Regions from separate parts of the Pseudarthrobacter sp. LT1 genome, predicted to be linked through region 2. Evidence: predicted binding sites of a transcription regulator. Region 2 holds the regulator's gene; each other region holds the start of a gene.
What was found. The regulator HrcA, encoded in region 2, represses chaperone genes, less so after heat shock. The targets are predictions, from matches to a motif close to TTNGCACTCGNNNNNNNCGAGTGCNAA.
Positions count from the first base shown of each region.

Region 1: VIK36_RS17625 (Hsp20/alpha crystallin family protein) is a predicted target of HrcA. The motif match lies at 1,940-1,966, and genes of this name have one in related genera.
Region 3: groL (chaperonin GroEL) is a predicted target of HrcA. The motif match lies at 1,456-1,482, and genes of this name have one in related genera.

Region 1 covers NZ_CP141830.1:3,743,531-3,747,497, forward strand. Annotated here, with positions in the region: gene VIK36_RS17615 (histidine phosphatase family protein) at 1-344, shown strand, start outside; gene VIK36_RS17620 (NAD(P)H-hydrate dehydratase) at 328-1,257, shown strand; gene VIK36_RS17625 (Hsp20/alpha crystallin family protein) at 1,442-1,864, opposite strand; gene VIK36_RS17630 (FAD-dependent monooxygenase) at 2,422-3,967, opposite strand, start outside.
Region 2 covers NZ_CP141830.1:2,479,147-2,483,113, forward strand. Annotated here, with positions in the region: gene VIK36_RS11645 (16S rRNA (uracil(1498)-N(3))-methyltransferase) at 1-6, opposite strand, end outside; gene dnaJ (molecular chaperone DnaJ) at 9-1,136, opposite strand; gene hrcA (heat-inducible transcriptional repressor HrcA) at 1,225-2,238, opposite strand; gene VIK36_RS11660 (DUF3097 domain-containing protein) at 2,410-3,261, shown strand; gene VIK36_RS11665 (DUF4870 domain-containing protein) at 3,381-3,791, shown strand; gene hemW (radical SAM family heme chaperone HemW) at 3,852-3,967, opposite strand, start outside.
Region 3 covers NZ_CP141830.1:931,073-935,039, forward strand. Annotated here, with positions in the region: gene VIK36_RS04520 (cold-shock protein) at 1-105, shown strand, start outside; gene VIK36_RS04525 (ABC transporter substrate-binding protein) at 105-1,370, shown strand; gene groL (chaperonin GroEL) at 1,661-3,295, shown strand; gene VIK36_RS04535 (ABC transporter substrate-binding protein) at 3,395-3,967, opposite strand, start outside.

The DNA.
Region 1 (3,967 bases), 1.3 Mb from region 2:
TGTACTACCGGCCGCCGGGAGGGGAATCCTGGGCCGACGTGGCGCTGCGGCTGCGGTCGGTGCTGGCGGAACTGAATAACCTGGGCACCGGCCACCGGGTGATGCTGGTGTGCCACGACGCCGTGATCATGCTGTTCCGGTACGTGCTCGAAGGACTCAGCGAAGAGGAACTCCTGGACCTCGCGGCCACAGAAGCCATCCTTAACGCCTCGATCACCCGGTTCGTCCGGCCCTCCGGAGTGGGGCCGTGGACGCTGGAAAGCTTCAATGTGGCCGACCACCTGGCGGAGCAGGGCGTCGCTGTCACCGAGCACGCGGGAGACACCAGTGTCCGGCCGCGGTGACCCCTCCGGCGCCACCCTGGTAGCGCCGTCACTCCTGCGCGAATGGCCGCTGCCGGCGCCGGGCGCGGACAAGTATTCACGCGGGTCGGTGCTGGTGGTGGGCGGGGCCCGGGCCACTCCCGGCGCTGCACTGCTGGCCGGGGTTTCGGCCCTGCGCGCGGGGGCCGGGAAGCTCACACTGGCGGTGGCGGAATCGGTGGCCGTGCAGCTGGGGGTTGCTTTGCCGGAGTGCGGCGCCATTGGCCTGCCGGAAACCCCGGGGGGATCCGTCAAGCCGGAGCTGGCGCCAATAGCCTCCTACCTGGACCGGGCGGATGCCGTGCTGGTGGGGCCCGGACTGGATGATCCGGACCTGGCCGGCGAACTGCTCGAGGCGCTGCTGGAACACGAGGCAAGCCGTGACGGCAGCTCCGATCCTGACGGCACTGAAGGACCCGCCGTCGTCCTCGATGCCTACGCACTGGCCGCCCTGGTGCAGCTCAAGGACCAGCTGGACCCCTGGCGCGGCCGGCTGATCCTTACCCCGAACCCCACGGAAGCGGGGATCCTGCTGGGACGGGATGTGGAGGACCTCGAAAAAGACCTCCCGGAGATCTCCGCGAAGTTCGGCGCCGTGGTCAGCTGCCAGGGGCTCATCACCCAGCCGCCCGGGCTGGAGCCGGACGAGCCCGAACTGTGGAAAATCACCACGGGGTACGGCGGCCTGGGCACCTCCGGCAGCGGCGACGTCCTGGCCGGAGCGATTGCCGGGCTCCGGGCCCGCGGAACCACCGGCGCCCAGGCGGCCTGCTGGGGCACCCACCTGCACGCGGCGGCGGCTGACCGGCTGGCGAGCAGGCTGGGGCCGCTGGGATTCCTGGCCCGCGAACTCGCCGATGAACTGCCCGCCCTGATGCTGGAACTCAGCGTCTGACGCAAGGCCCCGGCGGCGGGACCCGGACGCGTGGATGGCCCCCGGCCGAAGCCGGGGGCCACCGTGGCGGGAGGTTAAGGCCTACGCTGCCGATGCGCTGTCTGGCGCTGTGGCGTGCACAGAATGGCGATTCGCCCCGAAAAGGCAGCCAACAGATGTGCCCGTCTCCCGGTCCTGTGTGAAACTAAGCGGCGATTTCCTGCTTTGCCCCCTTCGTTTCGATCTCGATCTTGCGCGGCTTGGCCTTTTCGGCGACCGGAATGCGCAGCGTCAGGACTCCTGCGTCGTAGCTGGCCTTGACATGTTCGGTGTCCAGGGTGTCGCCAAGGATCAGCTGGCGGCTGAAGACGCCGCGCGGCCGTTCAGAGGCGATCAGTTCGGTGTCCTTGCCCGCCGGGTCCGGGCGTTCGGCCCGCACCGTCAGGACATTCCGTTCAACGTCCAGGTCCACCGAGTCCACCGAAACGCCGGGCAAATCGAAGGCCACGACGAATTCCTGGTCCTCACGCCATGCATCCATCGGCATCGCCGCCGGGCGTGCAGCCGTGCCGAGGACCTGCTGGGCCAGCCTGTCCAGCTCGCGGAACGGATCGGTTCGCATCAACATGGCTCTCCCTCCTCGTAAGAGATGGTCCAACACAGTTTCCGTATCAGCCGATCTGTAGTGGCTGATATAGATTTTTTAGCACTGCAGCAGCAAGTCTGCAAGGGTTTGCGGCAGCGGATTCCGGTGGATTTCCTGCCCCTGCCCGGGCACGGAAAAAGGGCCTTCCACCTGCGCATGCGCAGCCGGCAGAAGGCCCCTTTTAAAGTTCGCGGTCAGTCCCTGGTGGGGTCCGGACGGAGCGGAGCAGGGCCCGGATCCGGGACGGGCAACGGGCCCGGGGGCGCCGGCGCGGGGAACGGATTCGGGGACGGCGGGCCGGGCGGCCGCGGCTGGGTGGGGTCCGGGGACGTGGGCTCCGGGCCGGGGTCCGGTGGAAACGGCTCAGGTTCGTGCACTGGCGGGATGGTCATCCAGACCAGACTACGCTTGCCGTCCGCCCGCAACCACCCTCCCTCCCCCCCGGGTTGCTCCATCAGGTTTGGTCCCTAAACGCCGGTTTTAGGAGCCATAAGTGATGGAGCATTCCGACGGCGGGACGATACCAAGGTGGGCCGCGCTCAGTCGGGTGCGGCACCGACCAGCCGAAGCCAGGCACGCAGCTGGACCGGGTCCGCCTCGCCGCAGCGGAAGCCCACGTACCCGTCGGGGCGGACCGCAACCACACCCTGCCCGGGGTGGCTGGTGAGCCGGTGGACGTGGAGCCGCGGGCCCTGCCCCTCTGCCGGCAGGAGGGTGCGGAGGGCAGCCGAAGCGACCGGTTCGGCGTCGCGCTCCAGTAAAAGGTGGATACCCGGCACGGAGGTCAGTTCGTGAAGGCGGACCAGCCGGCCGTCGACCGAAACCGACGCATCCGGCAACCGTGCTCCCGGCCTCGGCCACGCTTTGGCCGGAGGCGTGCCGTCACGGGAAATGACGCTGTTCCGGTAGTGCACGAACGGCTGAGCCAGCAGCCTGATGCCCTTGGACGTGAGCCACCGCTGCCGGAGCAACATCGGCAGGGCCGGAGCAAGGAGGGGAAGGACGTTCCGGGCAAGGCGGGCGGCGGGATGCGGTGAGGCTTCTCCAAAAAAGATGACATGCGTCAGTGCCAGCACCCGCCGGGCGGCAAGCCGCCGCTCCTGCCCATAGGTTTCCAGCAGTTCCGGGAGCGGCCTGCCTGCCGTCGAGGCGAAACCGAGCTTCCAGCCCAGATTAAGGGCGTCGAGGATGCCGTTGTTCATGCCCTGGCCGCCTGCCGGGGAATGGGCGTGCGCGGCATCACCGGCCAGGAAGATGGGACCGTTGCCGAACGTACTGGCAATCCGGTGCTGCAGCGGGATTTGCGCCGACCAGCGGACCTCACGGACTGCGGCGCCGAGCCCCGACTCCCGGACCAGGCGCGCCACGTCCTCCGCCGGGACGGGCGGGCCCAGCTGGCCGAAGCGCGCATCGGGTGGGGGCACTGCCGGGCGGGTGGCCAGCATCCGCCAGGTGGCCCCCTCACCCAGGGCGAAGAGGAAGACCAGCCCCGCCTGCCCCACGGCGACGTGCAGCAGCCCGGAGTCCAGGGAACCATCCAGTTCCAGGTCGGCCATCACCGCTTCCACCCCGTACGTGCCGCCGCGCCACTGTGCGCCGAGGAGGCCCCTGACCGTACTCGACTGCCCGTCGCAGCCCGCGAGAAACCGGCTGCGGTGCACTCCGCGGCCGCCGTGAACGTCCTGCAGATCGGCGTGTACGGGTCCTTCCGGAAGCACCGGCACTCCGCCGCTTTCCGCTGTGAGGCCGTGGACGAGTCCGCGGAATTCGACGCCCCAGTCCACAGGCACGCCCCTGGCGTGGAGGGCCTTCCAGAGAACGTCCTCGACGTCGGCCTGGCGGACCAGGGTCAGGTGCGGGAAGGCGGTGTCCGGGAGGTCGGCGTGGCCGAGCCGTGCCTCGACTGTACGGCGGCCCAGGTAAATGCGTGCTTCGGGGGTGGTGTCCGCGCGGTTCAGCAGTTCCTCGGTCACCCCGAGCGGGCGCAGGCCCTCAAGGGCCCGGGCATGCAGCATCATGGCCCGGGACGGGCGGACCCGGTGTTCGCGCCGGTCCACCACCCGGACGGTGGCGCCGTGCGCATGG
Region 2 (3,967 bases):
GCTCACCGCTACAGGTTACCGAGCCGGTCCCGGAGCTTGGCGAACATGCCGCCGCTGGCGGCGAGCTTGCCCTCGGTGAGCTGTTCGCCGCGGAGCTTGGCGAGCTGCCGGAGGAGGTCCTCCTGTGCCGGGTCGAGCTTGGCCGGAGTGTCCACCTGGAGGTGGACCTTCAGGTCCCCGCGGCCGTATCCCCTCAGGTGCGTGACACCCAGGCCACGCAGGGTGATGATCTCGCCGGACTGTGTTCCGGGCTTGACGTCGATGTCCTGCGTACCGTCGAACGTTTCCAGGCTGACGTCCGTGCCCAGTGCGGCCGCCGTCATGGGGATGTGCAGGGTGGCGTGCAGGTCATCGCCTTCCCGTACGTAGGTGGCGTCATTGTTGACGCGGATTTCCACGTAGAGGTCACCGGTCGGTCCACCTGCAGGTCCGGCTTCGCCCTGCCCGGCGAGCTGGATCCGGGTTCCGGTGGCCACACCGGCGGGAACCTTGATGGTCAGCGACCGCCGGCTGCGGATACGGCCCTGGCCGCTGCACTCGTTGCAGGGATCCTTGATGACCGTGCCGAAGCCTTCGCAGGTGCCGCAGGGGGCGGCCGTCATGACCTGGCCCAGGATGGAGCGCACGGCCCGCTGGACCTGGCCGCTGCCGCCGCAGATGTCGCAGCGCTCCGGGTGGGTGCCGGGCCGGCAGCAGGATCCGTCACAGGTGGGGCAGACCACGGCAGTGTCCACTTCGAGCTTCTTGTTCACGCCGAACACGGCGTCGCGAAGGTCGATCCGGACGCTGATGAGGGCGTCCTGGCCGCGGCGGACGCGGGAAGCCGGGCCGGAGGTGCCCCCGGCGCCGAAGAAGGTGTCGAAGATGTCCTGGAATGCGAAGCCCTGGCCTGCGTAACCGGCACCGCCGAAGCCGTTGTCCGTGCCGTTCTCGTTGCCCGTGGTGTCGTAGATCCTCCGCTTTTGGGGGTCGGAAAGGACCTCGTAGGCGTGAGTTACTGCCTTGAAGCGTTCTGAAGCGTCCGCACCGGGGTTTACGTCCGGGTGAAGGGTGCGGGCCAGTTTGCGGTAGGCCTTTTTGATCTCTTCGCCCGTAGCTTCGGGTGAGACTCCAAGGACGTCATAGTGGCTGCTCAAAGTTCGTATCTCTTCCTTGTTGTACTGCGTTCAGTGTGGGCGGCCCCGCTCTGTGGTCCGGTCCCGAAAAGGCTCCGGCGGCGAAGAGTCAGGGCCCCAAAATCCTGGAAAGGTAGCGGGCCACAGCCCTGACGGCGGCCATGGTGGTGGGATAGTCCATCCTGGTTGGGCCGAGGATCCCTACCTTCGCGGCGCTGTCCGGGCCGTAGCCGGTGGCCACCACGGAGGCTTCGGCAAGGCCGTCATAAGGGTTTTCCCTTCCGATACTGACGGCCACTCCCCGGTGGTCCTGGGCCATTTCGCTCAGCAGCCGCAGCATCACCACCTGCTCCTCCAGTGCCTCGAGCACGGGGCCGATACTGAGGGGGAAATCCACGTTGGACCTGGCCAGGTTCGCCGTTCCGGCCATGACCATCCGGTCCTCCCTGGTGTTTTGTGCCAGGCCCTCCAGTCCATGCGCCAGCGCGTGCGCGGCCTGGCGCTGGCCGTGCGCAGTTCCGGCTACGACGGCGGGGAGCGCCTTGGCCAGCTGGCTTAGCGGAGTTCCGGCCAGCGCGGCAAGGAAGCGGGTACGGAGCGCGGCCAGTGCGTCGTCGCCAAGGTCCTGGCCGACGTCGATGACCCGCTGCTCCACCTTGCCGCTGTTGGCAATCAGCACCACCAGCACCTTGCGGGGGGCCAGGAGCACGAACTCGATGTGGCGCACCAGTGCCTTGCTGAGGTGCGGATACTGGACCACAGCCACCTGGTTGGTCAGCTGCGACAGCAGCCGGACGGTGCGGTCCAGGACGTCGTCGAGGTCGTCTGCGCCTTCCAGGAGGGACTGGATGGCCCGGCGCTCCGCTGCCGACAGGGGCTTGACTGCCGAGATCTGGTCGACAAAGAGCCGGTAGCCCTTGTCTGTGGGAATTCGCCCTGCACTGGTGTGCGGGGCAGTGATCAATCCCTCGTCTTCAAGGGCCGCCATGTCATTGCGGATGGTTGCGCTGGAAACGCCCAGATGATGCCGCTCGACCAGGGCCTTTGACCCGACCGGTTCGCGGGAGTGGACGTAGTCCTCCACGATGGCCCGCAGCACTTCCAGTTTGCGTGGCTCGCTCACTCTCCACCTCCATCCATGGTCCGGGGCGCATACCCCGCCAGGTGCCACCAGTGTTAGCACTCGACATGCCTAAGTGCTAACAGTCTATTATGCCTCGGCCCGTTGTTAGCATTGGTACCGCTCCGGGCGAAATTCCGGTGCGGAGGACCTAGCGCTAGGCGGATCGAATCCATGGATTACCAAAACTGGGGGCCCCGCGGCATTTCCGCCCCGGCCAAGGCGGAATTGCCCGAGGTTCCGGTGGAGCGGGGCATGGTGCTCGAGGATGTCCAGTCAGGCTGGGTCGGCGCCGTCACCCGGGTGGAAAAGTCCGGCGGCATGCACGTCGTGGCCCTGGAGGACCGCCGCGGGAAGTCCCGGTCCTTCAAGCTCGGCTTCGGTTTCCTCCTTGAGGGCCGGCCCATCCGGCTGATGCCTCCCGCCGCCCGGCCGGCAGCAGCCGGCCCCGCCGCCGGCAGGACAGCCTCAGGCTCCGTCCGGGTCTCCGGCCAGCGGGCCCAGGTCGCCAAGGCAAGCCGCATCTGGGTGGAGGGCAAGCACGACGCCGAACTGGTGGAAAAGGTCTGGGGAGACGACCTTCGGGTGGAAGGCATCGTCGTCGAACCCCTGCACGGCATTGACGACCTCGCCGCGGCAGTTGCCGCCTTTAAACCCGGTCCGGGCCGTCGCCTCGGCGTGCTCGTGGACCACCTCGTCCCTGACTCCAAGGAGTCCCGCATAGCCGACGCCGTCATGGCATCCCCCGGCGCGGCCGGAAATGTCCTGATCGTCGGCCACCCCTATGTGGACGTCTGGCAGGCGATCCGCCCCGCTGTCCTGGGCATTGACAAATGGCCGGCCGTGCCCCGCGGACAGGACTGGAAGACCGGAATCCTGAAGGCCTTTGGCTGGCCGCACGCCACCAAGGAGGACGTCGGCCTGGGATGGCAAAAACTGCTGGGCGCCGTACGTACGTACGCGGACCTGGAAGCGTCACTGCTGGGGCGGGTTGAGGAAGTCATCGACTTCCTCACCGCCCCCTGAAGGCCGGACACCGGCCCGGGAGCCAGTATTCTTGGTAATGCAGCGCCTTTTCCCAAGGCCGCTGCACACCGCGCCCATATATGAAGTCAGCACCACTTGCACCTCCGAAGGAACAGACTGTGGCAGAAAACGCACGTGATCACAGGGACGGCCAGGGCCGCTCCGAGTACCATGGCGTCCCCGCCAATGCGCTGCCGCTCACGGCCAGCGAAGACCGCCAATGGGCCACGCTCGCGCATTTCGGCGGGATCCTGGGGTGCGTCCCCTCGCTGCTGATCTACCTGATCTTCCGTGACCGCGGGCCATTTACCGCGCAGGAATCCAAAGAAGCGCTGAACTTCAGCCTGCCGCCCACCATCGCCGCTGTGCTGGCCAACATCCTGGTGTTCATCCCCTATGTGGGAAACATCTTCGCGGTCATCGCCACTCTGATCTGGGTGGCGCTCACCTGCTTCTCCGTGGCAGCAGGGATCCACGTCAACAAGGGCCAGCCGCACCGCTACCAGTACAACCTGCGCTGGATTAAGTAGCCGCTCAGAGCTGCGGGGCCACTGGCCCCGCAGCGCGGATCCGACGGGTGTCCCGCCCAGTCAGTCGGGCAGGATACGGCGGACCACCGCGTCCGCCAGGAGCCTGCCCTTGAGCGTGAGGACCAGACGGCCCTGGAAAGCAGCGACGGGCTCCACCAGGCCGTCAGCGATCAGGC
Region 3 (3,967 bases), 1.5 Mb from region 2:
CAGGGGGAGGGGTACCGTGCCCTGGCCGAGGGGCAGCGGGTCCAGCTCGATGTGGGCGAGGGTGAAAAGGGTCCGCAGGCGGAAAACGTCCGGCCGGCGCAGTGATGCCTGCTTTGCGACCCGGTGTCCGCGTCCGCGCGGCCCTCGCCCTGTCCGCGGGAGCGGTTCTTTCGATGACGGCATGCGCCGGCACCGGCGGCAACGCCAGGGTGGAAACGCCGGAGGCCTCCGGCGACGGCGTCCTGCGGGTGGGGCTGGTCCTGGACAACGCCGGTGACAATGCCTTCCTTAACGCGCCCCAGCTGGCTGCCGCCAAGCTCGCTGTCCAGGACATCAACGCCGCCGGCGGACACAAAGGCCGGCCGGTGGAGCTCCTCCCGGTGCACCCGGACCAGGACACGGGAAGGCAGGCAAAGGACCTCGCCGCCAAAGCGGATGTGGTGATCGGACCCACTGACTCCAGCCACGCAGCCGCCGCGGTGGACGTTCTGTCCCACGCGCGCATACCGCTCATCTCGCCGGCCAACACTGCTGCAGGCCTGTCGGGGCTTACCAGCGGAGGCTACTATTTCCGCACCGCCGCGGCCGACGTCGCCCAGGGCCCCGTGTTGGCAAAACTCGCCAAGGACTCCGGCGCTGCCACCATCGGCGTGCTGTACCAGGAAGGCTCCTACGGCAAGGACCTCTCCGCTGCCGTCACGGACGCTGCGAGAAAGTCCGGACTCACGGTCCTGCCCGGGGCCGGCTTCAAGGACGGTGCCGCGGCCGAAGCCGCGCGCTCCATGGCAAAGGCCAAGCCGGACGCCGTTGTCCTGATTGCCCGCGAGGGCGCGCAGGACGCCCTGGACGGGCTGGACAGCGCCGGCCTCAGCGGTTCACAGATCATCCTCAGCGACGGCGCGTTTGCCCGTTACGGATCCAGGCTCGCCTCCGGGACCCTGGAGGGCGCACGTGCCGTCGTCCCCGGACAGTTGCCCACCGCTGCGTTCCAGGCAAAACTGCTGGCGGTGGACCCTGCCCTCAAGGACCTCTCCTACGCTGCCGAAACCTACGATGCCGTTACGCTGGCGGCCCTCGCCGCAGCACGTGCCCAGGATGACGCCGGACGCTCCATTGCCGCCAACCTGATTGCCGTCTCCGGAGGGGCAGCCGACCCTGGAGCCGGAGTGCCGACCGCCCCATGCTTGAGCTACAAGGAGTGCCTGGGCGGCCTTGCTGCCGGCCCGGACATCAACTATGACGGCGAATCGGGCCCGGTGGCCTTCGATGCCAAGGGCGACATCACCACGGCCCTCTTCTCCGTGTACACCTTCGGACCCGACAACAACCCCGCCCTGTCGGGCCGGGAGACAGCCGGACACTCCGGCTGATCGCCCTGGGCGAAGCCGCTGCTTCCCGCAGGGCATCAAGCGTCTTTTCGCTTGCACTCTCACCGGGGGAGTGCTAATTATTGATTTAGCACTCTGACGCACCGACTGCTAAAGCAACGCCTGGTTCCGGCCGGCAGCGCACGGCACCGGTCGAGGAGCGAAAGAAACACCTCACTTCAGTGAGATCCCCGCCCGGAGGCATACAGAGGCCGCCGGCAAAGGATCGTCCGTCGCGGGCACTGCAGCGAAGGTTCATTCTTAACGACTGTCCCGAAAGGACTATTGCCGTTATGGCCAAGATCATTGCATTTGATGAAGAGGCACGCCGCGGCCTTGAGCGTGGCCTGAACACCCTCGCCGACGCCGTTAAGGTCACCCTCGGCCCGCGTGGACGCAACGTCGTCCTCGAAAAGAAGTGGGGCGCCCCCACGATCACCAACGATGGTGTTTCCATCGCCAAGGAGATCGAGCTGGACGATCCCTACGAGAAGATCGGCGCAGAGCTGGTCAAGGAAGTTGCCAAGAAGACTGACGACGTTGCCGGTGACGGCACCACCACGGCAACCGTCCTGGCCCAGGCCCTGGTCAAGGAAGGCCTGCGCAACGTTGCCGCCGGCGCCGACCCGCTGTCCCTCAAGCGCGGCATCGAAAAGGCTGTTGAGGCCGTCACCGCCGAGCTGCTGAACTCCGCCAAGGAAATCGAAACCAAGGAAGAGATCGCGGCTACTGCCTCCATCTCCGCCGGTGACGACGAGATCGGCGCCCTCATCGCCGAAGCCCTGGACAAGGTGGGCAAGGAAGGCGTCATCACGGTCGAGGAGTCCAACACCTTCGGCCTGGAGCTGGAACTCACCGAAGGCATGCGCTTCGACAAGGGTTATATCTCCGCCTACTTCGTCACCGACGCTGAGCGCCAGGAAACGGTCCTCGAGGATCCGTACATCCTGATCGTCAACTCCAAGATCTCCAACGTCAAGGAACTGGTTGCTGTCCTGGAAAAGGTCATGCAGTCCAACAAGCCGCTGCTGATCATTGCCGAGGACATCGAGGGCGAGGCCCTGGCCACCCTGATCGTCAACAAGATCCGTGGCACCTTCAAGTCCGTTGCCGTCAAGGCTCCGGGCTTCGGTGACCGCCGCAAGGCCCAGCTGGCCGACATCGCCGTCCTGACCGGCGGCCAGGTCATCTCCGAGGAAGTTGGACTCAAGCTCGAGACCGCCGGCCTCGAACTGCTGGGCCAGGCCCGCAAGGTTGTTGTCACCAAGGACGAGACCACCATCGTCGAAGGTGCCGGCGACGCCGACCAGATCGCCGGCCGCGTCTCCCAGATCCGCGCCGAGATCGAGAACTCCGACTCCGACTACGACCGCGAGAAGCTGCAGGAGCGCCTGGCCAAGCTGGCCGGCGGTGTTGCAGTCATCAAGGCCGGTGCCGCAACCGAGGTCGAGCTCAAGGAACGCAAGCACCGCATCGAGGACGCCGTCCGCAACGCCAAGGCTGCAGTTGAAGAAGGCATCGTCGCCGGTGGCGGCGTGGCCCTGATCCAGGCCGGTGCCAAGGCATTTGCCAACCTGCAGCTGTCCGGCGACGAAGCAACGGGCGCCAACATCGTCCGCGTTGCCATCGACGCTCCGCTGAAGCAGATTGCCTTCAACGCCGGCCTTGAGCCCGGCGTGGTTGTCGACAAGGTCCGCGGCCTGCCCGCAGGCCACGGCCTGAACGCAGCCACCGGCGAGTACGTCGACCTGCTGGCAGCCGGCGTGAACGATCCGGTCAAGGTAACCCGCTCTGCCCTGCAGAACGCGGCCTCCATCGCCGGCCTGTTCCTCACCACCGAAGCTGTTGTGGCTGACAAGCCGGAGAAGGCTTCTGCCCCCGCCGGTGGAGACGACATGGGCGGCATGGGCGGCATGGGCGGCTTCTAAGCCTCCCGGCCGGGACCTGCCCGACCAGTTACGAAAGTGCGGCCCCTCTTCGGAGGGGGCCGCACTTTTTTGTCCCGGTGCCAGGATCCTGCCAGGGATTTACTTCCTGGCCGAGTCCAGCATCCCCTGGACTTCCTTCCTAAAGGCGTCCGCCGCGGCCTGGGGGGTCAGCCGGTCATACAGCACTTCATCCGTGTAGCGTTTGATGACGTTCTGGACGCTTCCGGCACCCACGGGAGGGACCGGGGGCGCATCCTTGATGTCCGGCGCAATGTCGTTCAGGAACCCGACCACCGTGGTGTCCGCCGGCTTCAGCGTGGGCGTGATGTCCGCGACGATGTCGCTGTTGGTGGGTACACCCCTGTCCGTCATCAGGATGGCCCCGGCCTCCGGGCTGTTGGTGAGGTAGTTGATGAACTCCGCGGCTTCCTTGGGATGCTTCGAACGGGACGAGGCGGACCAGAACATCGTCGGCTTGTAATACATGCCGTTACTGGCCGCCGCGCCGTCGACGCTCGGAGCGCGCAGCATTTTGATGTTGCTGCCGGTGGTGGCCTCAAGCGATCCAAGTTGGTTGGTCCACCACCAGGCCATACCCACCCGGTTGGTGCCGAAGAGGCTTTGTTCAAGGCTGGCCCCGCCGTCCTCCGTCGCCACGTTCGCCGGCGGGCT